Regions from separate parts of the Paenibacillus sp. NRS-1760 genome, predicted to be linked through region 3. Evidence: riboswitches for the same ligand, from Rfam matches in the RefSeq annotation. Region 3 holds a riboswitch; each other region holds the start of a gene.

Evidence for each region. Region 3 has a riboswitch for cobalamin ahead of ACIFSR_RS31810 (DUF4430 domain-containing protein). Riboswitches for the same ligand answer to the same signal wherever they lie in the genome.
Region 1: another riboswitch for cobalamin. It lies ahead of metE (5-methyltetrahydropteroyltriglutamate--homocysteine S-methyltransferase); the one in region 3 lies ahead of ACIFSR_RS31810 (DUF4430 domain-containing protein).
Region 2: another riboswitch for cobalamin. It lies ahead of ACIFSR_RS01425 (DUF4430 domain-containing protein); the one in region 3 lies ahead of ACIFSR_RS31810 (DUF4430 domain-containing protein).

Annotation. Positions count from the first base shown of each region.
Region 1 is NZ_JBITPK010000010.1:218,246-226,309, forward strand. It holds gene ACIFSR_RS12025 (SDR family oxidoreductase) at 1-261, shown strand, start outside; partial or broken gene ACIFSR_RS12030 (DUF2332 domain-containing protein) at 391-1,393, shown strand; gene ACIFSR_RS12035 (TVP38/TMEM64 family protein) at 1,664-2,272, shown strand; gene kduI (5-dehydro-4-deoxy-D-glucuronate isomerase) at 2,501-3,331, shown strand; gene ACIFSR_RS12045 (DeoR/GlpR family DNA-binding transcription regulator) at 3,357-4,151, shown strand; gene kduD (2-dehydro-3-deoxy-D-gluconate 5-dehydrogenase KduD) at 4,156-4,911, shown strand; cobalamin riboswitch at 5,055-5,248, shown strand; gene metE (5-methyltetrahydropteroyltriglutamate--homocysteine S-methyltransferase) at 5,398-7,704, shown strand; gene ACIFSR_RS12060 (hypothetical protein) at 7,778-8,064, opposite strand, start outside.
Region 2 is NZ_JBITPK010000005.1:185,381-193,444, reverse strand. It holds gene ACIFSR_RS01440 (Fe(3+) ABC transporter substrate-binding protein) at 1-835, shown strand, start outside; gene ACIFSR_RS01435 (ABC transporter permease) at 838-2,493, shown strand; gene ACIFSR_RS01430 (ABC transporter ATP-binding protein) at 2,490-3,155, shown strand; cobalamin riboswitch at 3,170-3,370, shown strand; gene ACIFSR_RS01425 (DUF4430 domain-containing protein) at 3,548-4,315, shown strand; gene ACIFSR_RS01420 (energy-coupling factor transporter transmembrane component T) at 4,308-5,177, shown strand; gene ACIFSR_RS01415 (ABC transporter ATP-binding protein) at 5,168-6,817, shown strand; gene ACIFSR_RS01410 (ECF transporter S component) at 6,805-7,491, shown strand; gene ACIFSR_RS01405 (HNH endonuclease) at 7,594-8,064, shown strand, end outside.
Region 3 is NZ_JBITPK010000021.1:920,520-928,583, forward strand. It holds gene ACIFSR_RS31810 (DUF4430 domain-containing protein) at 1-1,906, opposite strand, end outside; cobalamin riboswitch at 2,056-2,257, opposite strand; gene ACIFSR_RS31815 (methyl-accepting chemotaxis protein) at 2,405-4,390, opposite strand; gene ACIFSR_RS31820 (ABC transporter substrate-binding protein) at 4,650-6,020, opposite strand; gene ACIFSR_RS31825 (carbohydrate ABC transporter permease) at 6,284-7,267, opposite strand; gene ACIFSR_RS31830 (carbohydrate ABC transporter permease) at 7,264-8,064, opposite strand, start outside.

The DNA of each region.
Region 1 (8,064 bases), on a different contig from region 3:
GGCGCATTGATCGGGCTAATCGAGCCGTTATCTGTAGGGTTGGCTCCGCTTCAAATTACAGTGAATGGGTTTGATCCAGGTCCGACCGATTCTGGCTGGATGGATGAGCAGATGAAAGCAGGCTTTTTGCCAATGTTCCCTATGGGACGCATCGGTTTGCCGGAGGATGCGGCTAAAGCAATCTGCTTCTTGGCGAGTGACGAATCGCAGTGGATAACCGGGCAAGTCATAAAATCTGAAGGTGGTTTTTTGGGTAAATAGCTCTTTTTATCCTTTATCATCCTTCATACACTTGATAAAAGAAATCTATATAGTTTATAAAATCATTGAAATATGATTTATCGATAGCCATGATACAATGCCGTTAAGTGGGAAATTGGAGGGATGGCATTGTTGAACAAGCCTATTTTGACTGAGCAATTTATGGTGTTCGCGACGAGGGAATGCAATGGCTCAAGCCGTTTATATGAACAGCTATCATTAGCCATTGCAGATGATGATGAAATGCTTCAGATGGCTTCTCATTGCAGAGAAGGCCAGCCAGTTCCCAATCTTTTTTTTGCTGCGGTGCAGTACTTGCTGCGCAAAGAGAGCAGCCACGAACTGCAAAAGTTTTACGGCAGCATAGTTAACGATCCGAGAGAGGCGGCGGAGGCATTCCCTTTTTTTAAACACTTTTGCCATCAGCATAAAAACGAGATTGTTCATCTTCTCCAAAACAAGCTTGTACAAACGAATGAGGTTAGACGCTGTGCATTCTTGTATCCTGCATTTTGTTACATGTATCAAAAAACGAAAAAACCATTAGCAATCATTGAAATCGGAACAAGTGCGGGGCTGCAGCTTTTTTGGGATAAGTATAGTTATCAATATAACGATAGTGAAACCTATGGAAGTATAGATGCTGAACTGGTACTGCACTCGGAAGTTCGTGGAGACGTTGCCTTGCATCTCCTAAAACAAAGTCCGCCAGTGATTACAAGGATAGGAATAGATTTGCATGTTAATAATCTGGAAGAGGCAGACGATTATCTTTGGTTAAAATCGTTGATATGGCCTGAGCATAATGAGCGGATTGTGAATTTTGGCAAAGCAGCTTCTTTATTAAAAGGGCAGCAGATGGAGTTGTTTCAGGGGAATGGCGTGAAACGACTTGCAGAAATGGTTGCTAAAATAACGGCGGATTGTGTTATTGGTGTGTTTCACACCCATGTAGCTAATCAAATGACTCATGAAGACAAAGTTGAATTAACAGACAACATTAGGAGAGTAGCGAAACAATAATATGTGGGACCCAAATCTTCATCTTGATTATTATTTGGAGGGCAAGGAGCAAACGGAAACGTTAGCGGAAACAGATGGTCATGGCCGTTGGTTTCGGTGGATGCTTTGATCCTAATCGTTCATTGTGGATTTAACGAAAGAGCATAATTTCAGCGCGCAGGGATAGAGGTCGAGAGTTTTATGGAATGGGATTCGGGTGCTTACACCATTGCATGGAAAGCACAAAAGATTGTACTGCTTCCGAAGGAATATGCGCTGCTGCATTTAAACAAGAACTGAACGACTGATCACTGGCGATCTTAAATTTGACACAATGCATTGCTCGTATTTATCATCAATAATGATAAGCTGGAGATATCTACTATTCAGGGGTACAACAATGCTCAAAAAAACAGGTTTAGCTGCTTTGTATGCCAGTATTGCTTATCTTATTTATCATTATGGCGATGTGATTTTGACGTGGTTTCAGCAAGCGGATAATGTGCCGCTCGTCGTCATTATGGCAACGCTCGTCGCACTATTTCCTGTCATCCCGTATCCCGTAATCGGCGGGCTCATTGGTGCTGCTCTTGGCCCAGTGTTAGGCGCGGCAGTGACATGGATTGGCTCAGCGGCAGCATCCATTGTGATGTTTCTGTTTATCCGCTATGGCTACCAAGAGTGGGGGAAGAAGTTTCTCTACCGTTATCCAAGCATCGGCAAACTAACGGTGATGTTTGAGCAGAATGCTTTTCTAACGATTATGTTTGCTCGGCTCATTCCGTTCATTCCATCCATTGCAGTTAATATGTACTCGGCGCTAAGCCGTGTTTCCTTTACCGTTTATGCGATCGCCTCATCGATTGGCAAAATTCCAGCGATGCTGCTGTTCGCCACGATCGGTGATACGCTTATGACGGATCCAAGAAACGTATTCGTTACCGTCTTAGTATACGGCATGTTTATGGCGGTATCTCTTTATGTTTATCGAAGGTGGAAGCTTCATTAGATTTCCTCTAAAACAACAAACGGCTTCTTCGCAAATGATGTGCGCGGAGGTCGTTTTTTTTTGTTGTACAATCTTCTCGATAATAAAATGTTCATGCTAATCCAAAATGTTTAAAATGTTCTTTTTATGTTCGTAAATGTGTGTTATTATAAAAACGAACAATAACAAACATTAGCGTAGCTTGCGAGGCGAGTCTAACGCAAATAACTTTTAGGAGGCTTTTATCCAATGGAAGTACGCCATACTACGAATCCTACTGATGTGAAGCAATATGATACGGAACGTCTGCGCAGCGAGTTTTTGATCGAAAGCTTGTTTGAGCAAGATCAATTAAAAATGACATATACGCATTATGACAGAATGGTTGTAGGCGGAGCATTGCCTGTGAACGAGACGCTTGAGCTGGAGGATGCTGCAACGCTAAAAACCGAATATTTCTTGGAGCGCCGCGAGGTTGGCTTCTTGAATATTGGCGGACCTGCTTCGATTTCCGTTGATGGGGAAGTATACGAGCTGAATAAGCTCGACGTGCTTTATGTTGGCAAGGGCAAACGTCAGGTGCTGCTGTCAAGTGTAGATAAAGCAAACCCTGCGAAGCTTTATTTCTGTTCCGCGCTTGCGCATGCTGAAATTGCAACACGCAAGATGACGATGGAGGAAGCGAATCCGACTCATCTTGGTTCGCAGGAGACTTCCAATGAACGTATTCTTTATAAATATATCCACGCAGACGGCATCCAAAGCTGCCAGCTTATGCTTGGTGTAACGAGCTTGAAAACGGGAAGCGTCTGGAATACGATGCCTTCTCATGTCCATGACCGCCGCATGGAAGCATACTTGTACTTCGACATGAATGATGATGCTCGCGTATTCCATATGATGGGCGAGCCTTCGCAGACGAGACATCTTGTTGTTGCCAATGACCAAGCGATTCTTTCACCGCCATGGTCGATCCACTCAGGAGTGGGCACAAGCAATTATACATTCTGCTGGTCGATGGCTGGAGAGAACTACACATTTACAGATATGGACGCCGTACCTGCAAGCGAGCTAAAATAGAAACATTCGCTACAGGGGGTGCACTATGCTTGCTGCCGAACGGCATCGTAAGATTATAGATAAATTGGAGCAGCTTGGCGCGGTTAAAGTTTCCGAGCTAAGCGAGCTGTTTCAAGTCACGGAGAAAACGGTTCGTGAAGATTTAGAGAAGCTGGAAGAGAAGGGATTGCTGAAACGGACTCATGGCGGAGCTGTGCCCCAGCATAGAGGCGAAGACAGCCTTTATCCGCTGCAATTCCCAAACAGCAAGCATCAGCGGGAGAAGGCGGCGATTGCAGAGCTTGCTCTTTCCTGCATCGAGCCTAATGATATTATTGCGCTTGATGCTGGCAGTACTACGCTCGAAATGGCAAAACGTCTGCCCAACATCCCGGTTACGGTGCTTACGAACGATCTGCTTATCATTCGGGAGCTGACTGCGAAGGACCAAGTAAGGCTTGTTATTCCCGGGGGCTACCGGCATAACAATTTGCTTATCGGCGCAGAATCGCAGGAATGGATTAAACGACTGAATGTACACAAGCTATTTCTTTCCACAACCGGCATTCATATGGAATATGGGCTTACCATATTCACAGAAGAATTGACGAAGCTGAAGAAGCTGTATATGGAAAATGCCAAGGTCGTCTACTGCCTTGCCGATCATAACAAATTCGATAAGGGTGCACTAATAACGTTTGCCGGTTTGCATGAAATTGACTATATCATCACAGACGAAGGTATAGATGCGGACGTTGCGGCGAGGTATGAGTCACAAAATATAAAAATGATGAAAGCAGCGCTTTCGGAAAATGGGAAGCGTACTAAAGGTAGGAGCTGAGCCGATGAGTTTGTTTGATTTGACGGGTAAAACAGCTGTCGTCACAGGTGCAGGGCGCGGGCTTGGAGAAGCGATTGCGCTTGGATTAGCACGAGCGGGTGCGGATATCGCGCTTGTCACGAACCAAACGCCTGCTGACAAAACGGCAGCAGCGATAAGAGAGCTTGGACGCAAAGCGATTACAATTCAGACCGATATTGCTGACCGAACGAAGCTTGCTGGAATTGTTGATCGTACAGTTGAAGAACTGGGACGCATCGATATTTTGGTCAACAATGCGGGTATCATTCGCCGCACACCAGCTGCAGAGCATAGCTACGAGGACTGGCAGGATGTACTCGACGTTAACTTGAATTCTGTATTTCTCCTTTCCCAGCTGGCTGGGAAACATATGATTGAACAGGGCTCAGGGAAAATTATTAACATTGCGTCGATGTTAACCTTCCAAGGCGGAATTAATGTTCCGGGTTATACGTCCAGCAAACATGCCGTTGCCGGTCTTACCAAAGCGCTTGCTAGCGAATGGGCAGCTAAAGGCTTGCAGGTAAATGCGATAGCCCCAGGCTACATGAGTACAGACAACACCGAAGCGCTTCGCGAGGATCCTGTTCGCAGCGCTCAAATTTTGCAGCGCATACCAGCGGGACGCTGGGGTACATCGCAGGATTTGATTGGACCAGCGGTATTCCTAGCCTCTTCAGCTTCTGATTATATGAACGGCCATATCTTGGCTGTTGATGGCGGTTGGCTGGTTAGGTAATTATATAAAAACCAATAAGGCTTTCCTTTTGCAGCGCAGGCTGCTTAGAGGAGAGTCTTTTTTTGATACTATAATGATTTCCATTGTATGGTTATTATTTTGCGTGTATAGTTATTCGTGATCCTAAAAAATGCGATCAACAACTGAAATAAGTGGAAATAGGTGCTCTTGCTGTATAGCTTGAGCTTAAAAGGGAAGTCCGGTGCAAAACCGACGCGGTCCCGCCACTGTAACAGAGGAGTCTAAGCGCTAACGCCACTGATCTTAACCGGTTGGGAAGGCAAGCTTACGATGATGATTCTGGAGCCAGGAGACCTGCCTATTTGAACGACACTGATTTTACCTACGGGAGATAGGGAGGTGTTAAGACAGAACCGCTGTTTATTAAAACGCCGGGCGTCTTTACCTTTGCTTCTTTAAGGTAACGACGCTCTTTTTTGTGCTTTTATTTCATAATAATTACATTTATTAGGAGGAAATATGAACGTGAGCAAGCTGCAAAACAGTGTACTTGGATATCCGCGTATCGGCGAAAATCGGGAATGGAAAAAAGCACTTGAAGCTTTTTGGAAAGGTGATTTGGACGAAACGGTATTTCTTCAAACCCTTGAAAGTATTCGTCTTAACAACTTGAAGCTGCAAAAGGATAAAGGAATTTCTTTAATCCCTGTTAATGATTTTACGTTATATGATCAAATGCTGGATACTGCAGCGATGTTTGGCCTTGTGCCAGATCGTTTTTCCTATGATGGAGGTCCTGTTCCCGTACAGACCTACTACGCAATGGCGAGAGGGACACAGGAAGCACAAGCCTGCGAGATGACCAAATGGTTTAATACCAACTATCACTATATCGTGCCAGAACTTGCGGATGCTGCTCCGGTACTGACGGAAAACCGTCCGCTGATTGCGTACCGCGAAGCCAAAGAAAAGCTTGGTATTGAAGGTAAACCTGTCATTATCGGTCTATACACCTTCCTCAAGCTATCGAAGGGCTACGATGCCAAGCAGCTTCCGCAGCTCATTGAGCAGTTTATACCGCTTTATGCTCAGCTGCTTAAGGAGCTTGAGCAAGAAGGCGTACAATGGGTGCAAATCGATGAGCCCATCCTTGTTACCTCTATTTCTGAGGAAGAGATGCAATGGGTTGAATCGATTTATGCAAGGCTGAACCAAGCAGCGCCAGCGCTTAACATAATGCTTCAAACGTATTTTGAGGCAGTTGAGCATTATGAAGCTGTAGTTGCTCTCCCGGTACAAGCGATCGGTTTGGATTTCGTTCATGGTTTGGAGCAAAACTTGAAGTCGCTTGAGCAATTTGGTTATCCGAAGGATAAGCTCGCTGGTATCGGACTTGTAGACGGACGCAACATTTGGCGCTCAGACTATAAGCAAAAGCTCGAATTGCTGCAAAGGATTTCGGCATACATTCCAGCTGAGCGCACGATCGTTCAATCGTCATGCAGCCTGCTGCATGTGCCGGTAACAGCAAAAAACGAAACCAATCTGCCAGTAGAGCTGCGTGAGGCGCTTGCATTCGCGGAAGAAAAGCTGGATGAAATTGTGTGGCTAAGTGAAACAGCGACAGTAAATGAGGCGGACATCTCAGAACTGCGCAAGCTTGAGCTTAAGCTTAACGGCGAGCGGATTCATCATTTATCCATTTCTCCTGCCCGCAATCGCCAAGCTGCTGATGCAGCAGCGGTAGCGGCGCATCCTTCAACGAGGCAGAAGCCATTTGCGGAGAGACAAAAGCTGCAGCAGCAAAAGTGGAATTTGCCTTTCCTTCCAACAACGACAATCGGCAGCTTCCCGCAAACGCTGGATGTACGTCAAGCAAGGCAAAAATGGAGAAAAAATGAGCTCAGCTCACAGGACTACGCTTCATTTATCAACGATAAAATTAAAAACTGGATTGAAATCCAAGAAGAGCTTAACATTGACGTCCTCGTTCACGGTGAATTTGAGCGTACGGACATGGTCGAATTTTTCGGAGAAAAGCTGGATGGGTTCGCATTTACAAAAGGCGGCTGGGTTCAATCGTATGGTTCCCGCTGCGTAAAGCCGCCGGTCATTTATGGCGATGTTGTATTTACTGAGCCAATGACAGTAACCGAAAGCGTGTATGCGCAGTCGCTGACAAGTCGTCCGGTAAAAGGGATGTTGACGGGTCCGATTACGATTTTGAACTGGTCATTTGTCCGCAACGATATCACACGGGAGCAGGTTGCATACCAAATTGCGCTTGCACTTTCAGAGGAAGTAAAGGTGCTTGAGACTGCAGGCATCGAAATGATTCAGGTTGATGAGCCAGCTTTGCGAGAAGGCTTGCCGCTTAAACGCAGTGATTGGGATGCCTATTTAAAATGGGGCGTGCATGCGTTCCGTCTATCGACTTCAGCTGTGCGTGACACAACACAAATTCATACACATATGTGTTATTGTGAGTTCCATGATATTATCGATTCCATTCTTGCGCTGGATGCGGATGTCATCTCCATTGAAACCTCGCGCAGCCATGGCGAGCTGATTCATAGCTTTGAGGAGAACACCTATGACCAAGGCATCGGCTTAGGCGTTTACGATATTCACAGCCCGCGTGTACCGTCCGTGGAAGAAATGGTCAGCATGATCGAGCGCGCCATTAAAGTGCTCGATCCTACGCTCTTCTGGATTAATCCGGACTGCGGCTTGAAAACACGCGGAATGGAAGAAACGGTTGCTTCACTGCGCAACATGATGCTGGCTACTTACCAAGTCAGAGAGCAGCGTGCTGCATTAGCGAAGGTTTAAATCCTAAATACAATAAGACAGTCCAGAACTAGGTTATCTGTTCTGGACTGTCTTTTTTTTCTTATGAACGAAATTAATCCAAAGAGATGTAGGAGACGGAACGTTGACGCAAAACAGACTCTTCATGGTCGTTGCTGTACGGGGCTGCATCGGCGGATTGTGCTAGGACATGCTTGACGGCGGAGACGAATAAGTCGAGAACGCGCCCATCCTGATCCGTTTTGTCATAATGATACTGGTTAAGAGGTGGTAGAGGAATGCTGCCGATAAAAGACTGAAGTAGGTCGCTCCATCGTTCTAAGTCAAGGGGCTCTTCTGTGTCGCTGGCAAATAGTTCACTCCAGCCGAAGCCTTGATTGC
Region 2 (8,064 bases), on a different contig from region 3:
CGTTGAACGTTTGAAGCGAGAAGGAGAAAGCTCAGAAGCAGATCTGTTCATTACAGTAGATGGCGGCGTTCTAAATTATGCGAAGCAAAATGAAGTGCTTCAACCGATCCAATCCACAACGGTTGATAGTAATGTACCCGCAGAGCTGCGGGATAACGAAAATAATTGGGTTGGCATTGCAACCCGTGCACGCGTTATCGTTTATGCCAAAGATCGTGTGAAGCCGGAGCAGCTGTCCACCTATGAAGATCTTGCAAATGCCGCATGGAAAGGGAAAGTATTGGCGCGCTCGTCTGCCAGCCTTTATAATCAGTCGCTGCTTGCTTCATTCATCGAACTAAATGGAGAGCAAAAGGCTGAAGAATGGGCGAAGGGGATTGTAGCAAACTTTGCTCGTGATCCAGAAGGCGGAGATCGCGACCAAGCGAAAGCGGTCGTTGCTGGTCTAGGTGATGTTGCGATTATGAACACTTATTACGTTGGGCAAATGTTGAATTCGAAGGATATGGAAGAGGTTAAGGTTGCAGAGAAAATTGGCGTATTCTTCCCGAACCAAGAAACGACAGGCACACATCTTAACATCAGCGGTGTAGGCCTTACTAAGCATGCTAAGAATAAAGATAACGCTGTTAAACTGATCGAATTCATGACAGGCAAGGATGGGCAAACGCTGTTAACGCAAGGAAGCTTCGAATTTCCTGTAAATGCTGCTGCAGAAAAGCCTGAGTTGTTAAAGGGCTGGGGTGACTTTAAAACACAGAAGCTGGATTTCTCCAAGCTGGGCGATCATAACAAAAAAGCAGTCGAGCTTCTGGCTAAGGCAGGTTGGAAATAAAAATGATGGCTTCCATCTCTTTGCGAAATTTAAAGAGAATATTGAACGGCTGGGTTATATTGAGCGTAATAGGGGCCATCATGGCCCTTATTCCGTCTCTTTATATTTTTTTCGGTTTGTTTGACAAACCGAATGAAAACTGGCAGCAAATCAAAGAGTATATGCTGTTTGAATCTGTCGTTCAATCTTTATATCTTGTAGTAGGATCGGTGTTTTTCTCCGTTATCATCGGCGTGTCGCTTGCATGGCTTGTTGCAGCCTATGATTTCCCGATGCGGAAGTTCTTTCACTTTGCATTTTTGCTGCCACTGGCTATTCCACCATATATTGCAGCTTATACTTACGGTTCTATGCTGAGCTACACGGGCAGTATACAAGTTTTTATGCGAAATACGCTCGGCGTAACCCCTAACCAAGCTTATTTTGATATATTGTCCATGAAAGGCGCTATTTTCATATTTTCAATGTTTTTATTTCCTTACATTTATTTGATGACCAAAACCTTTATGGAGAAGCAAAGCGCAGCTTTCATAGAAAACGCAAGATTGCTCGGCAAAGGGCAGCTTCATATCTTTTTTCGAATCGTATTGCCTTTGTCGCAGGCTGCAATTATCGGCGGAGCCAGCCTCGTCGCATTTGAGGTACTGAATGATTTTGGAGTAACCAAACATTTTGGCATTGCTTCGTTTACTGCAACGATTTTCAAAACATGGTTTGGTATGTATGACGTTGATTCTGCCCTGAGATTATCTGCACTCCTAATGAGCGCTATTATTGGATTGTTTATTATGGAGAGACTCCTTCGCAGGCGAAAAATGTATCATTCCGCGACAAGCAAGCTTAATCCGCTTAAACGAAGGAAGTTATCCTATTTAGGGACAGCTGCTGCTATTTTTGTGAGCACGGTTATATTTGCCCTCTCGTTCGCTATTCCAGTAATTCAGCTCCTCGTTTGGGCGAGATGGACCTATCAAGATGTATTGAACAGCAAATTTGCACAGCTCGTCTCCAACACGCTTTTGGTTTCCATTGTTGCGATTACTGTGTTGATGCTGCTTGCCGTTATTGTCGCCAATGTAAGCCGCAGCCTGAATCGATCGCTTTTGTCGCTTGCAGCAACGAAGCTAATTTTAATGGGCTACTCTATCCCGGGTGCTGTTTTGTCCATTGGCGTGCTTGCTTTGTTTATTTCTCTAGACCATCAATTAAGCGGCGTCTACTCATGGTTAGGCTTTGGATCGAGCAAGCTCGTGCTCAGCATGTCGCTCGTGATGCTTATTTTCGCCTATGTAATCCGCTTCCTTGGTGTAGGATTTAATGCGGTGGAAGCGGGATTTGATAAAATAGGCAATCGTTATTCTGAAGCTTCCAGAACGCTTGGCATAGGTATGACGGCTACCTTCTTCAAAGTGGACTTGCCATTAATAAAAGGCTCCATATTAGCAGGCTTCCTGCTTACCTTTATGGAAATTATGAAGGAGCTGCCGCTGACGCTGCTGCTGCGCCCATTTAATTTTGAGACGCTAGCGACTAAAGCTTATCAATATGCAAGCGATGAGCAAATTCATCAAGCTTCGGTACCGTCTTTATTTATAATCACGGTGGGTATGGCAACTGTTTTTGTTTATCATTGGTTGGGAGAGAAGAAATCCAGATGAACTTTTTTGAGCTGACTAACGTTTCTTTTAGCTATGATAATGGGAAAAAGAGTGTATTAGAAAACTTTACGATGCAAATGCAGAAGGGTGAAGTTGTTGGAGTGCTTGGTCAAAGCGGTTGCGGAAAAAGCACGCTGCTGCGGATTATTGCCGGGCTTGAGATTCCTGCCTCGGGACGTATTGCCGCTGGCGGCAGGGTTTTAGTGGATGATCAGCAGTTTATTCAGCCTGAGCAGCGCGGCATAGGCATGGTTTTTCAGGATTATGCGTTGTTTCCTCATCTGACTGTCGGTCAAAATATATTATTTGGTTTGCATCGATTATCAAGAAAAGATAGATTCAAACGGCTGGATGAAATGCTGGAGCTGATCCAGTTAAAGGATTTCGTCAAGCGATATCCGCATGAGCTTAGCGGCGGTCAGCAGCAGCGTGTTGCTTTTGCTCGTGCGCTTGCCCCGTCTCCCTTGATGCTGTTGATGGATGAGCCATTCAGCAGTTTGGATTCACACTTAAAGCAAAGCATCAGGGAGGAGCTGAAGCAATTGCTTCACCAAGCCCAAATTACGTGTATGTTCGTCACCCATGATCAAGAGGATGCAGCTGCTATTTGCGATCGAATCATTCAAATCCCATATAGACAAACCCCAGCAATCCCGATATGATTGATTAAATAATCGCATAATTGAATAGAGAAGGTGCAAACAAAAGCATGCTTTTGTTTGCTTAATAGGGAAGTCCGGTTCAATGCCGGCGCGGTCCCGCCACTGTATGTGAAGAGTGATTCTCTGCAAATGCCACTGTCCGATTCAAGGATGGGAAGGTGTGAGAATCGCGTTGACGCACGAGCCAGGAAACCTGCCTTTTTTATTTTGTTTCTCATTCTTCGGGGGTAAAGAATGTGGAGGCGTAATCGTTTTGCAGGACGCATCATATATTTTAGTTATATACGGTTGCTATTCTTACATTCGACATGCAGATCCCCTAATAGAAGGGGGTCTTTTTTTTTATTGTTAAGGTTTGTGTGAATGAGATAAAAAGGAGTAGAAAAGAGACGATGGCAAAGATCTGCAAGAAATGGTTACCAAGCTTAATCATCCTATGGCTGGTGATTGGTTTATTAGCTGGCTGCGCCAGTCCGGCACAGAGCGTTAATTCCACTACCAATCAAGTGCAAACCAGCAACGAAGGACAAGTGGAAAAAGAAGCGGAGAAAGCCGCTGATGAGCAGCCAACGAGTACTTCAGCATCAGAAACAACAGAGGCAACGCAGTTGCCTAGCAAAGATCAAGATAAAGCGAAGGCAACTGACGACGCTGGCGATAAGCAAGCAACGCCTTCCCCGAAGCCGAAGCAGACAAATGAGCCGAAATTGGATGATCCCAAAACGAAGCCTACTGCTTCTGCGAAACCAAATAAAACAGATGGCGCGGCTACTGCGAAGCCCGTCACCCCTGCTGCTACGCCAAATCCTGTGCAGACGGTTACGATTTCTATTGTCGCGGACAAAGATACGGGAACGGTGCTCCCTCCAACAGCTGTAGAGTTCAAGAAGGATGATACCGTTCTTGATGTATTGAAGAAAATTACGAGAAAAAACAAAATACAAATGGAATACAGAGGTGTTAAAGGCGGTGCATATATTGAAGGCATCGATAATATTTACGAATTCGATTTGGGCGCGAAGAGCGGCTGGATGTACCGAGTAAACGGTGAGTTTCCTAACAAGGGCGCCGGGGTTTACAAGGTTAATGAAGGCGATGTTATTGAATGGTTGTACACGACTGATCTTGGCGAGGATATAGGAGCAAAATTCGATGAATAGTGCGTTCGGTTCGGTACATCCGGTTACGAGCTTCAGTTATTATGCAGGAGTCATTACATTCGGCATGCTCTTATTTCATCCTGTTTTCTTATTGACGTCACTTGCTGCGATTACGGTAATTATTGTCATTCATGGCGAAGGGAAGCGGCTGCTTAAGCTGCTTCCTTATTATGTTCTAATGGGCGGTTTAGTTGCTGTTCTTAACCCGCTGTTTTCTCATCGCGGGCGGCATATTTTATTTTATTTTATGGATCAGCCGATCACGTTGGAAGCTATTTTATATGGTGTGACGATGATGCTCTCTTTATTGTGCATTTTATTAGCCTTTGTATCGTTTCAGCAGATTGTTACGACGGAGAAATGGATGTATTTATTTTCAAGAGTCGCTCCGCGAACTGCACTGCTAACCTCGATGTCGATTCGGTTCGTACCGCTTTTCTTGCGGAGACTGGATCAAATTACTACGGTTCAACGAATAAAAGGGGTTTCGATTCTCGAAGGCAGCTTGAAAAAACGGAGCAAGGACGGCATGCTGCTTGTTCGTGTGTTGTTGACCTGGTCCTTGGAGGAGGCGCTTCAGACCGCTGATTCTATGAAAGCTAGAGGGTATGGCGCAGCTAAACGAAGCTCTTATGTCATCTATCGTATGGATCGTAGAGATTGGTATGTTCTATTGTTTCTTGGAGCAATGGCACTAGTATGCATTTGGGGCTGGATGCAAGGTTTTGGTGTGCTTACTATTTATCCGCGTCTGGAAACAATGCAGTTTCATAGGGGGGAAGGCATTGCATACGCTTGCTATTGCGCCTTTCTGTTAACACCAGTCGTACTTGAAGAAATGGAGAGAAGGTCATGGAAGTAATTCAGATTGATCAATTGACGTTCCATTATCCGGAATCAACGGTTGCAGCACTCGATAACATCACTTTAAATATCAAGCCAGGCGATTTTGTCGTTCTTTGTGGGGCATCCGGCTGCGGCAAAACGACGCTGCTTCGGCACTTGAAAAAAGAAACGCAGCCTACGGGGAAACGCTCAGGCACCATTAAGTATAATCGTGTATTGCTAGAGGAGCTGCCTGCGGTCGAGGCGGCTGAACATATCGGCATGGTGTTTCAAAATCCTGAAAATCAAATTGTGATGGATCAGGTATGGCATGAGCTGGCTTTTTCCATGGAAAATGTCGGTTATGGGCAAGCGGTTATGCGTAAACGACTAGCCGAAATGAGCCATTTCTTTGGGCTGGATGAGCTGATTAACAAATCCGTTCATGAAATATCGGGGGGACAGAAGCAGCTGATCAATCTTGCTTCAGTATTGCTGCTGCAGCCAAAGCTGCTTCTATTAGATGAGCCCACCTCGCAGCTTGATCCGGTAGCGGCACGAGATTTTCTGCAGTTTATTTATCGGCTGAATCAGGAAATGTCGATGACGGTTATTATAAGCGAGCATCGGCTGGAGGATGTTATTCCACTTGCAGATCGAATCATTCTGCTGGAGGAAGGCAAAGTGAAATATGACGCGCCGCCGAGAGAGCTATGCAGGCTCGTTGGTGCTGATGCAGCACAAAAAGAAATGCCATACCTGCCTTCCGTTACGAAGCTGTTTCTATCTACCCAGAAGGCTGGCAACCTACCAGAAGCAAATCAAATTCCGCTTACCGTGCGTGAAGGGAAGAAGTGGCTCTCCAATGATTTCGGTGTACATACAATAGCCGCAAATCAATCAGTAATCAACGAAAGCAGAGAGCTCGAAAAAAAGGAATGGCTGCTTGCTTGTGATGAAATAACGTTTAAATACGAAAAAGCGAGTGCAGAGGTGTTGAAGAAGCTGTCGCTTAACGTGTACAAGCATGAGTTTTTGGCGGTGCTCGGCGGCAACGGGGCTGGAAAAACTACGATGCTGCAAATGATGGCCGGATTATTAAAGCCGCAGCGAGGCAAGCTGAAGCGGGATAAATCGATTAAAGTCGGTTATTTGGCGCAAAATCCACTGCTTTATTTTAGCTACGATACAGTTGAAGAAGAGCTTCAGCGAATGGCGGATTACGCCAAACTCGATGATCGGGATCGGAAAATAGCTCAGGTTGTCGATTCCCTGCAGATTTCCTCTATTTTGCCGAAGCATCCTTATGATTTGAGCGGAGGAGAGCAGCAGAGAGCGGCGTTAGCGTTAGTGCTGCTAGGTGAGCCGGATGTTCTATGCTTGGATGAGCCGACAAAGGGGCTTGATCCCATAGCCAAGCAGCGAACAGCGGAGCTGCTGCAGCAGTTATGCGATGCAGGCAAAACCATAGTCATGGTCACGCATGATATTGAATTTGCTGCAGAGCATGCAACGCGCTGCGCGATGCTGTTTGATGGAGCAATATCTGCTGAGGCGGAGCCGGCACAATTTTTTGGCACTAATTATTTTTACACAACAGCCATCAATCGAACGGTGCGGGAATGGCTGCCAGAAGCGCTGACGACAGAGGATGTGATTGCAACGTGGGCAAAATAAAGCTCTGGTTCATAGCCAGCATTGGACTGTTCATCGCAGCTATGGCCTTATCCTCTGCCATTACCGATGATCATTATTTAATGCTAAGTATCGTGCTGCTATTTGTCACGATGATTCCTTTTTTTGCAAGGTTTGAGAGACGGAAGATCGAAGCGCGCGAGATTGTTATCCTTGCTGTGCTGGCGGCGATTGCGGCCATCAGCCGCGTACCGTTTGCACCGCTGCCGAGCGTTCAGCCCACATCTTTCGTCATCATTATTGCTGCGATTGTGTTTGGAGCTGAATCGGGCTTTATTATGGGCGCAATAGCTGCAGTCGTATCGAATATCTTTCTAGGTCAAGGCCCGTGGACGCCGTGGCAAATGTTTTGCTGGGGAATGATCGGGGCTAGTGCGGGGTGGCTGCGGCATACTTGGCTCATCAAAACAAAGACCGGCTTGCTCATATTTGGTTTCGGATGGGGCTTCTTGTTTGGCTGGATCATGAATATTTGGTTTATCATCGGATTGCCAGACGCGCTGAGCTGGAATTTGATTTTTGTTTCCTACATTCAAAGCTTTTATTTTGATCTTGCGCATGCGCTGTCCAATGTTTTTTTTCTTGCCGTGTTTGGGAGCAGCTGGATTGCCATATTGCAGCGCTTCAAGAGGAAATACGGTTTATTGGAATCATAGGTTATGTGCCGTTTCCCCCTCGAACCTATATTAATGCTACAATAGTATAAAAACACGAGGGGACGAATTCGGCTGCATAGCTAATTATATGCTCCGGAAAAAATGATGGATGATACAGAACCTCTTGCTACCAAACCATGCGTTATTTGCAAGGAAACGAAACCGCTCTCTGAGTTTCTGCGGCGAACGGGCAAACGAGCCGGCGCTGGTGCAAGGCGCGGTGCATGCCGAGCTTGCAGGCAAGAGAAAGCGGCTTTAGCTTCATTGCCTGATGTTCAACTTAATGATTATAAAGCAATACGAAGAAAAGCTCATCCCCGCAAACCATTCCCGGTTCCACCGTTGACATCCATAACGCTGCCGAATGATCCGGCAGTACTAAAGCCTACGCGTCAAGGTACGATTTGGATGAGAGGCAAGACGGATAAAGGACGGCGCTGGTATCAAGAAATTGAGCCAGAACTTGCGATAACGCTGGTGAAGGAGCATGCTGCGGTTATCGTCAATCGCCATACGATACGCCGATTGTTCAGCAATAAGGAATTCCGGCGCTACATCTTGGAGCGTGACCAT
Region 3 (8,064 bases):
AATAGAAGCGAACAACATCTTTATCCTTAAGCTCATAGGCGTCTACACCAACTTCTGGAACAATACCATTTACTTCATACATCCAACCATCCCAGCCACCAAGGCTGCCTGCTGCTTCTCCAGCTATTTCCGATACATAAGGTCCGTAACTGCTCTCCGTAATTTTATAACTTATCTTTGGAGTTGCTTGATCAAGTGATTTTTTAAATACATCTAAAACCGTAACTTGTTTTTCCGTATTCTTAAACGTCACCGATTGCTTCGTCAAAATTGGTGATGAAATGCCATCAACCTGAAAATCTACAGTCACAGAATCAGAAATTGAAACCGTAAACGGTTCGCTCTCCTTCTTACTCTCTGATACTGCTGCTAATGCTTGTAGTGTAAATGGCTTGTCTTTTGCTTTGCCCAAAAGACTAATCTTAATGTGCTGATCGTTCGTCTTCTCAATTGATTTAATCGTCAGTCCTGACGCATCCGAATCAATAGCCCAGTTGCTTGCAATAGTCGCTTCGCTGCTGAAATGATCACCCACAAGCTTAACATCCACAGTAGGATCAACTGAGCCGGTGTACAGCTTTGTTGTTGTAGAGAGCGCTGGGTAACGACTGTAATAGAATCGTACCTCATCATTTTCTTTAAGCTGGTATGCATTTGCACCTACATCTGGCGCAATGCCATTGACCTCGTACATCCAGCCATCCCAGCCGCCAAATGAACCAGCTTCTTGTCCAGCAATTCCTTGAACATATGAACCAATACTACTATTTACAATATTGAAAGTGATAGGTGGATTTGCTGTATTAAGTGCCTTTTTTAGAGCATCGAGTGCTGTAACTGGCTTTTCATTCTGTTTTAAACTAACCGTTTTCTGATCATAAATACTTTGAGAAATACCATCAACTTTAACCTTTGTGTTAACAAAGACAGGAAGTTTTATTTCACCTAAACGTTGCCATACCGTTTTCTGATTTTTAATATCAGCAAGAGCAACAAGTGCTTGCTCTGTAGCGATTGAATTAGAACCTTTATCTAAATCGTTCTTAAATGCTCCATTCTGGAGCTGGAACAATGAATAAGTATCAAGTACTGATTTGTCATTAGCCATCCAGACATCAGACAACATATCCTCGCCAACGGCTGTTAATCCGCTTACTACGGCAGAAGTGCTGCTCGAGTTTTTTCCATACATGACATTTTCTTGGTTTAACTTTATAGTTTGCAAATAATTTTTCACTCTTACAATCGCAGCTTGAACAGCACTATCATTCTGATAATTGCCGAGTGCAAGCAGCCCCATACCAGTCATATCAGGATCAGAATCTTTTCCAAAAAATGCAAATCCACCGTCATTCAACTGTTTACTTAATAGATATTTTAATGCCTTATTCTTTGAGGTATCATCCCAGCTACCAACGTCACTCCCAAGCTTTACACCCGTGTCAAGTGCATGCATCGCCCACATATGCCTGTTTGTTGAACCGGCGAATGACCCTGTATCCTTATTTAATTGTGCAGCTAACTCCGCATACAGATTTCGATCCGTTTCCCACGCATGCGCAGGATCTTCACCCATCGCGAGTAATGAATAAATATAGCGGATATGAGTTGTATCACTATCATTAGGCTTCAACCCCGGATCCACGGTCTTCCAACTAGGCAGCTTCCAACTGCCATCCTGCAGGTTTTCTCCAGCACCCCAAAGGGCAACAATTTCCCACCAAGAATTCAATGTTGTATTTCTATTTTTATAATACTCAACCGTCTTATCAATCATCTCATTCAATGAAGCATTCGCAGAATGATCTGCTGCTTTACCTACTTGTGGTGCAAATAAAGTAAACACCAATACAAAACTTAAAATTGCAGGCAAACTCTTTTTCATAAATCTTTTTAAATTAAGCAATGTTTTCTCTCCCTTTAATCATTTTTGGCAACAAAAAAACATCTTTCCGTTTGTGGAAAGATGTTTGGATAAACACGTGCGCATGGAAGCATAGGAATCCACCTATTGCAAAAGCACGAATAAACATCTCCCTCCCATCCTCGTGAGAAATATAGAGCGCTCCTATGGCAGGTCTCCTGGCTTCGCTTCATTGCATAGACGATCTCCTTCCCGTCATGATATGACAGTGGACAACATGATCATCTGCTCCGCGATACAGTGGCGGGACCGCGTCGGATTTTGACCGAACTTCCCTATTAAGCTGCTTGTGAATGATAGATTCACGGCAGCACCATATTAGCTATTCTATGAAATTGTAAGTGCTTGTTTTGTGAATTGTATCAAATTTGAAAGGATTAGACAAAGGTTCTGACCGTTTTTTTTCAACTTGTACAATTCTCTATTCGATTTCATGCGCATATGACTAGTATTTCATCATAAATCTACTTCAGCTACAAATTACTCAATTTTGAATCTCTTAATCGAGCGCTGAAGCTCCTCCGAAAGCTCATTTACAGATGAAGCAAGCTGCTGCGTTTCAGCTGCGAGCTGATTTTGCCGCTCAGTGTCCGCTGCCGATTGCGCAGCATGAGTGGAAGTATCCTTGGCTACCTGCGCCATCGATTCAACGGAAGCGCTCACTTCCTCACTGCCTGCTGCCATCTCCTCCGTTGAAGCAGATACATCTTCAATTTGTGAGGCAACAAGGCGGGATTCCTTCCATATCGTGTCAAAAGATACCTTCAGCTCCTGAACGATGAGTAATCCTTGTTCCATTTCTGACTCTCCTGCAGTGACAGCGTCAACAGCATCGGCAGTCAAGGCTAGCACCTCATTAATCGTTTCTTCGATATGGCCCGCATGAGCCGAAGCCTGTTCAGCCAGTTTTCTTACTTCACTTGATACTACTGCAAATCCACGGCCATACTCCCCTGCATGTGCCGCTTCTATAGCAGCGTTTAGAGCGAGCAAATTCGTCTGATTTGCAATAGCAGCAATCGTGCCTGCCATCTCTTGGATTTCGGATGAGCGCTCATTAAGATGTCCGATCACTCTTGATATCGAAGCCGTTGCCGCGCCAAGCCGTTCCATTTGACCAACCGCATGATCCGATTTTTCATGACCCAGCTCCGCTGCTTGCAGCATGTCGTTCGACGCTTCCGACATTTGGCTCGAGGAGTGAGCAATCCTTCCTACGCTCGTCGCCATTTCCTCCATAGACCTTGCTGCCTCAACTGCTCCGTCCGCTTGATTTTCCGCGCCAATTGCCATCTCATTCACAGAGGAAGCAAGCTGCGAGGAGAGCTCTCGGCTTTGCTGCGAGCCTACACCTAATCGGCCTGCAAAATCCGATACGGATGCGGCATTGTTCCGAATCGTCCGCATTAAGCCTTGCATATGGGCAATGAAATGATTGATTTCTTCGCCTAGGCGAGCAATTTCATCATTTCCTTTATTTTCTATACGATAGGTAAGATCCGCTTCGCTAGAATTAAGATTAATTGCTGCATGAACAATATTACGAAGCTTACGTCCTACCATAAATTGTGATAGCAGAAACAAAACGACCAATACAACAACCATCAGGCCGCCAAATTGCATGACAACCATCGTTCTTTCTGAAGCGATGAGCGCATCGGCCTTTTCTTTTGACAATGCAACACGTACCCCGCCCCAATGTTTGCCATCGATAATTAAAGGATAGGAAATATCCCACGTTTCTACCGTTTTCCCGTCTATGAGTCTATTATATTTTTGCAGAAGGACATCATCCGTCTTCGTATTCGTAGCGGCATTGTAGCCTGTTTTATCGTTAAAAATCCGATTAGCCCGGTAGTTTTGACTAAGAAGTCCCTCGTCGCCCCAAGCATCTTTTGATTCTTCTCCCATAGGGCTGTAAATGCTATTATGTGTTGGGATATAGCCCGCAAAATTCGGATTTTCTGAATAAGCGCCTGCAATAGCAAAAATAACATTTTCCTCCGTCAGAAAACTATCCATAATGCCTTGCCAGCGGTAATCCGTATAACGGTCATAGGCACTATCATATTTCAGTTCATATTGAGATAGCGGAATGGACTCTCCATTGTACAAAATCGATTCTTTCCCCGCATAGGATGAGTCCTTTAGTCTTTTTTCTGCCACTTTCTCACTTTCAGGATTTACAGTCAATGTATCGTTGAAAAAATCCTCTTTAAGCTTGTTTCCATCCCATTTCGTTCCATCCTCCAGCACAACACCTGTTTTAAAATCCTGCTCCGTAACATTCTCAAGTGTGCGAGCTAGCGATAAAACCATCGTGCGACCCTTGTCCAGAAGCTGCTGCTCAACAGCTATACGAGTAGATTTCCATTCATAAATGAGAATCACACTTACGATTATGACTAATGCGACGGCCATGACTAGCATAAATTTATTCGTCAACGAGCGTAATCCCATCTTCATTTTTGATAACCCCCACTGTTAATTTATCTATATTAAACCAGTTTAACTAAAATGTTATGTAAATTAAACCAATTAGATTGAAACTTCTTAAATAATACATATTTATATTGAAATTATTAATTATTTTATATGACTAAGTATATGAATTACTAAGCTTAGGCTATCTACATACCTTATTAATACAAAAAAATCACCCTATTGCCGCAAACCATGCGACATAGGGTGATTTCGAGATTAGCCTACTAAAGGTAGACTCCGATTATTTCAACGATTCACGAACCTCAAGCGTCCGCTTATTCCATTTTTCCGTTTCTGGAATCAGTTTATTAATATCTGCTCCATCAAAAATAATTTCATTCAAAATATTGTTCCAGTTGTATTCAGACCAAGCAGGAACGGTTACACCTGGCTGAATTTTTGCATTTTCCTTTGCAATTTTTACAGCTTCCTTGTTTTTGCCTTCCCACATTGGCGTTTCATCATAATAAGCTGTCAATTCAGGATCGATAACCGAAGCATTTGCACCTTGGTCAATCTTCCATTTTTGCGCTTCTTTGGAGAATTGGAAGCTAATCCATAGGAAAGCTTCTTCTTTATGCTTGGAACCGCTGAGCAGTGAAAGCGGACCATAAATACTATAACCTGGTTGGCTTACTTTTCCTCTAGGGAAAGGCAAAACATCCCATTCAAATTTCGCATCTTTTTTGAGGCCTGGAAGTACCCAGTCTCCGCCGATCGCAAAGCCCGTTTTACCGTTAATAAATTCTCTCGATACATCGCCTTGTTCCTTTGCCTTTGCATTGCTCTGCATGGAGCCGTCTTTCCACACAAAATCTGAAAGCCATCTAACATCGTTCATTACATCTGGCGTATTGAGCAAGCTTTGTGTCAAATCTTCATTTAAGTAATGAATGTTTGCAGCATGTCCGTCAGCAATTGCTTTTGTGCTAAGAACACGCATTTGAAATTCTGGCTGTGTCGTTAAGCCATATTCCCCTGCTTCTGGATCGGTAATTTTTTTGGCTACATCGCGGAAATCATCGTAAGTCCAATCATTTGCTGGCATTTCAACACCATGCTTAGCAAGCAAATCTTTATTGACGAGTATCCACATCGGTACGTCAACGAATGGCACAGCCAATTTTTTGTCTTTATACGTCATCGTATCAAAAAATCCTTGAGGCAGCTGAACATCTTGGAATGTCATATCCTTCTCGATATAAGGAGTCAAATCCTCAACCAAGCCAGCTTGGTCAAACGAGATCAAATCACTGTCGATCCAAGTTAAATCGGCTGGTGTTCCTGCCGCTTCCAAAGTAGCGATGATCTCCATAATTGGTTTGCCGTTTACAGGAACCTGTTCAATTGTGATCCATGGATATTTTTCGTTAAACATTTTGTATAATTCCGTGTAAGAATCGGACCATGAAATGAGTTTAATCGTAACAGGTTCATGCTTCTCTTCTGTAGCCGGTTTGGCTGCATCATCGGTAGGTGCATCTGTCGCTGCATTATTAGAAGGAGTGTTAGTCGTTTTATTCTTTTCACCATTGCCGGAGCAAGCTGAGAGAACGACTGAAAATAACAAGACCATACACAACATCCATGTCAAAGCGCTTTTGTTTTTCATTTTTTGGCCTCCTAAAGTTTTGTGAAGCAAAACTAGCTTCGTAAGCATAAGCTTTAAGTTTTGTGAAGCAAAACTAGCTTCGTAAGCATAAGCTTTAAGTTTTGTGAAGCAAAACTGGCTTCGTAAGCATAAGCTTAGTTTCGTAAGCCTTCCCCTCGTTTTTTGCGGTTTAGCATTCTTTATAACGTTGAAACCGTTCCAGCAGCTGTTTGCCGAAACATCACCCCCCTAAAGAGCTGCTGCACCTTAGCGTAGACAGCGGACTATTCAACAATTCCCGTTCTTTCAATACCGCTAACGAACCAGCGCTGAAGGAACATAAACACGATGATCGGCGGTAAAATAATAAGGAAGGCTGCGGCCATTTTGGTGCTCTCCGTAATCGGATTAACGATGGTTCGCGTATTACCGAGTAAGGACGGATTCAGCACATCCTCCAGCATATCTAGGCGAATCGACAGCGGCGTGAAACCTTTGGTAAGAAACATCGATGGCTCATAATACATGTTCCAGTACCAAATAAATGAGAAGAGAAACACGACTAAGCACGCTGACCTTGCAAGAGGCAGCATAATTCCGAAAAACAGCCTCGCTGTAGAAGCTCCGTCCAGCTTCGCTGCCTCCTCCAAGCTTGGCGGCTGCGCTTTGAAAAACTGCCGGAAAATGAGAATAAATAATGCTCCCTTAAGGCCTTGCCCGAATATAGCCGGTATGAGAAACACAAAAATCGAATTCAACAAGCCGAGCTTGCTGAATATAACGTAAAGCGGAATGATGATAACCTGCGGCGGAATCAAGAAGGTCAATATGATTAGCGCCGTAAAAAGTCCCTTGAATGGCAGCTCCAGCCTAGCAAGCGCGTAGCCGGTCATCGCACAAATAATGACCTGTACGAGCGAGCATGTCACCGATATAAGGGCAGTGTTTCTGAGCGCTTCTGGGTATTGCAGACCTTTCAGCGCTTTCGTCACATTTTCCCAGGTAATCTCACGCGGAATCCACTTTACCGTCGGATCAAGGAGATCACTCATGTTCTTAAACATCGTGCTGACCATATAAAGAATCGGCTGTAAATAAAGATAAGCGACAATCGAGAGCAGCAAATAAATGATGAGCTTCGCCAGCAATCCGTCAGACAAGCTTCGTCCGAGCACCAGCATTTTCGTTTTCTGGGCTTTGCGGCCCCAAAGAACTCCCCTTACGCTGCGGCTAACCTTCTCGAACTCAGACTTCATCGCAGTAATCATGAATGTACCCTCCTTGTCTTGAGGCTCCGGTTAAACAGCCATAATACGAGGGCGATCAGCGCGAAGATGAGTCCAAAATAAATCCAAGCGAGCGCACTGGCGTAGCCGTAACCGGTATCGACCTTAAACATGTTGTCTTTGATATGCTTCAGCACAGGATTAAGCGGGAATGTGAACAGGTCGATAATCGTGTAGAGCACATTCAAGCTGATGAATGGCACACAGGCTGGCAGCGTTATTTTCCAGAAGCTGTCCCAAGGGGAGGCGCCATCGATCCGCACAGCCTCATAAATCGTTGGTGAAATCGTCTGGAAACCCGCAATAAAGATAAGTATCTGTACACCGGAATACCATAAAATTAGAATCGCTTTGCCCAAAACAGCCATTACTGTCTCTGCAAATTGCTTGCCAACATATTCCTCAACTATCGGAAGCAAATTGTATTGCTCCAGGAATGGAATATCTCCAGCTCCTTGCAAGAACAGCTCTGAGAGCACTTGCCCTGTTGCAAAAATAACTGGAAGAAAAAACAACGCACGGAAAATAAATCGTCCAGGAAATTTCTGATTCAGCATTAATGAGATCAGCAGGGCAAAAATAACGATGATCGGAACCATCAGCAGCATTTCTTGGAAATAAGTGATAAGTTCAATTGGGAAAATGTTATCCTTCAAAAAAGCATCCCGAAAATTGCGCAATCCGACCCATTCATATTTAAATCCTCCGACCGCTACTTGCACCTTGTTAAAGGACATAAATAACGACCAGCTAATCGGGATAATGACGAACATCGCAAA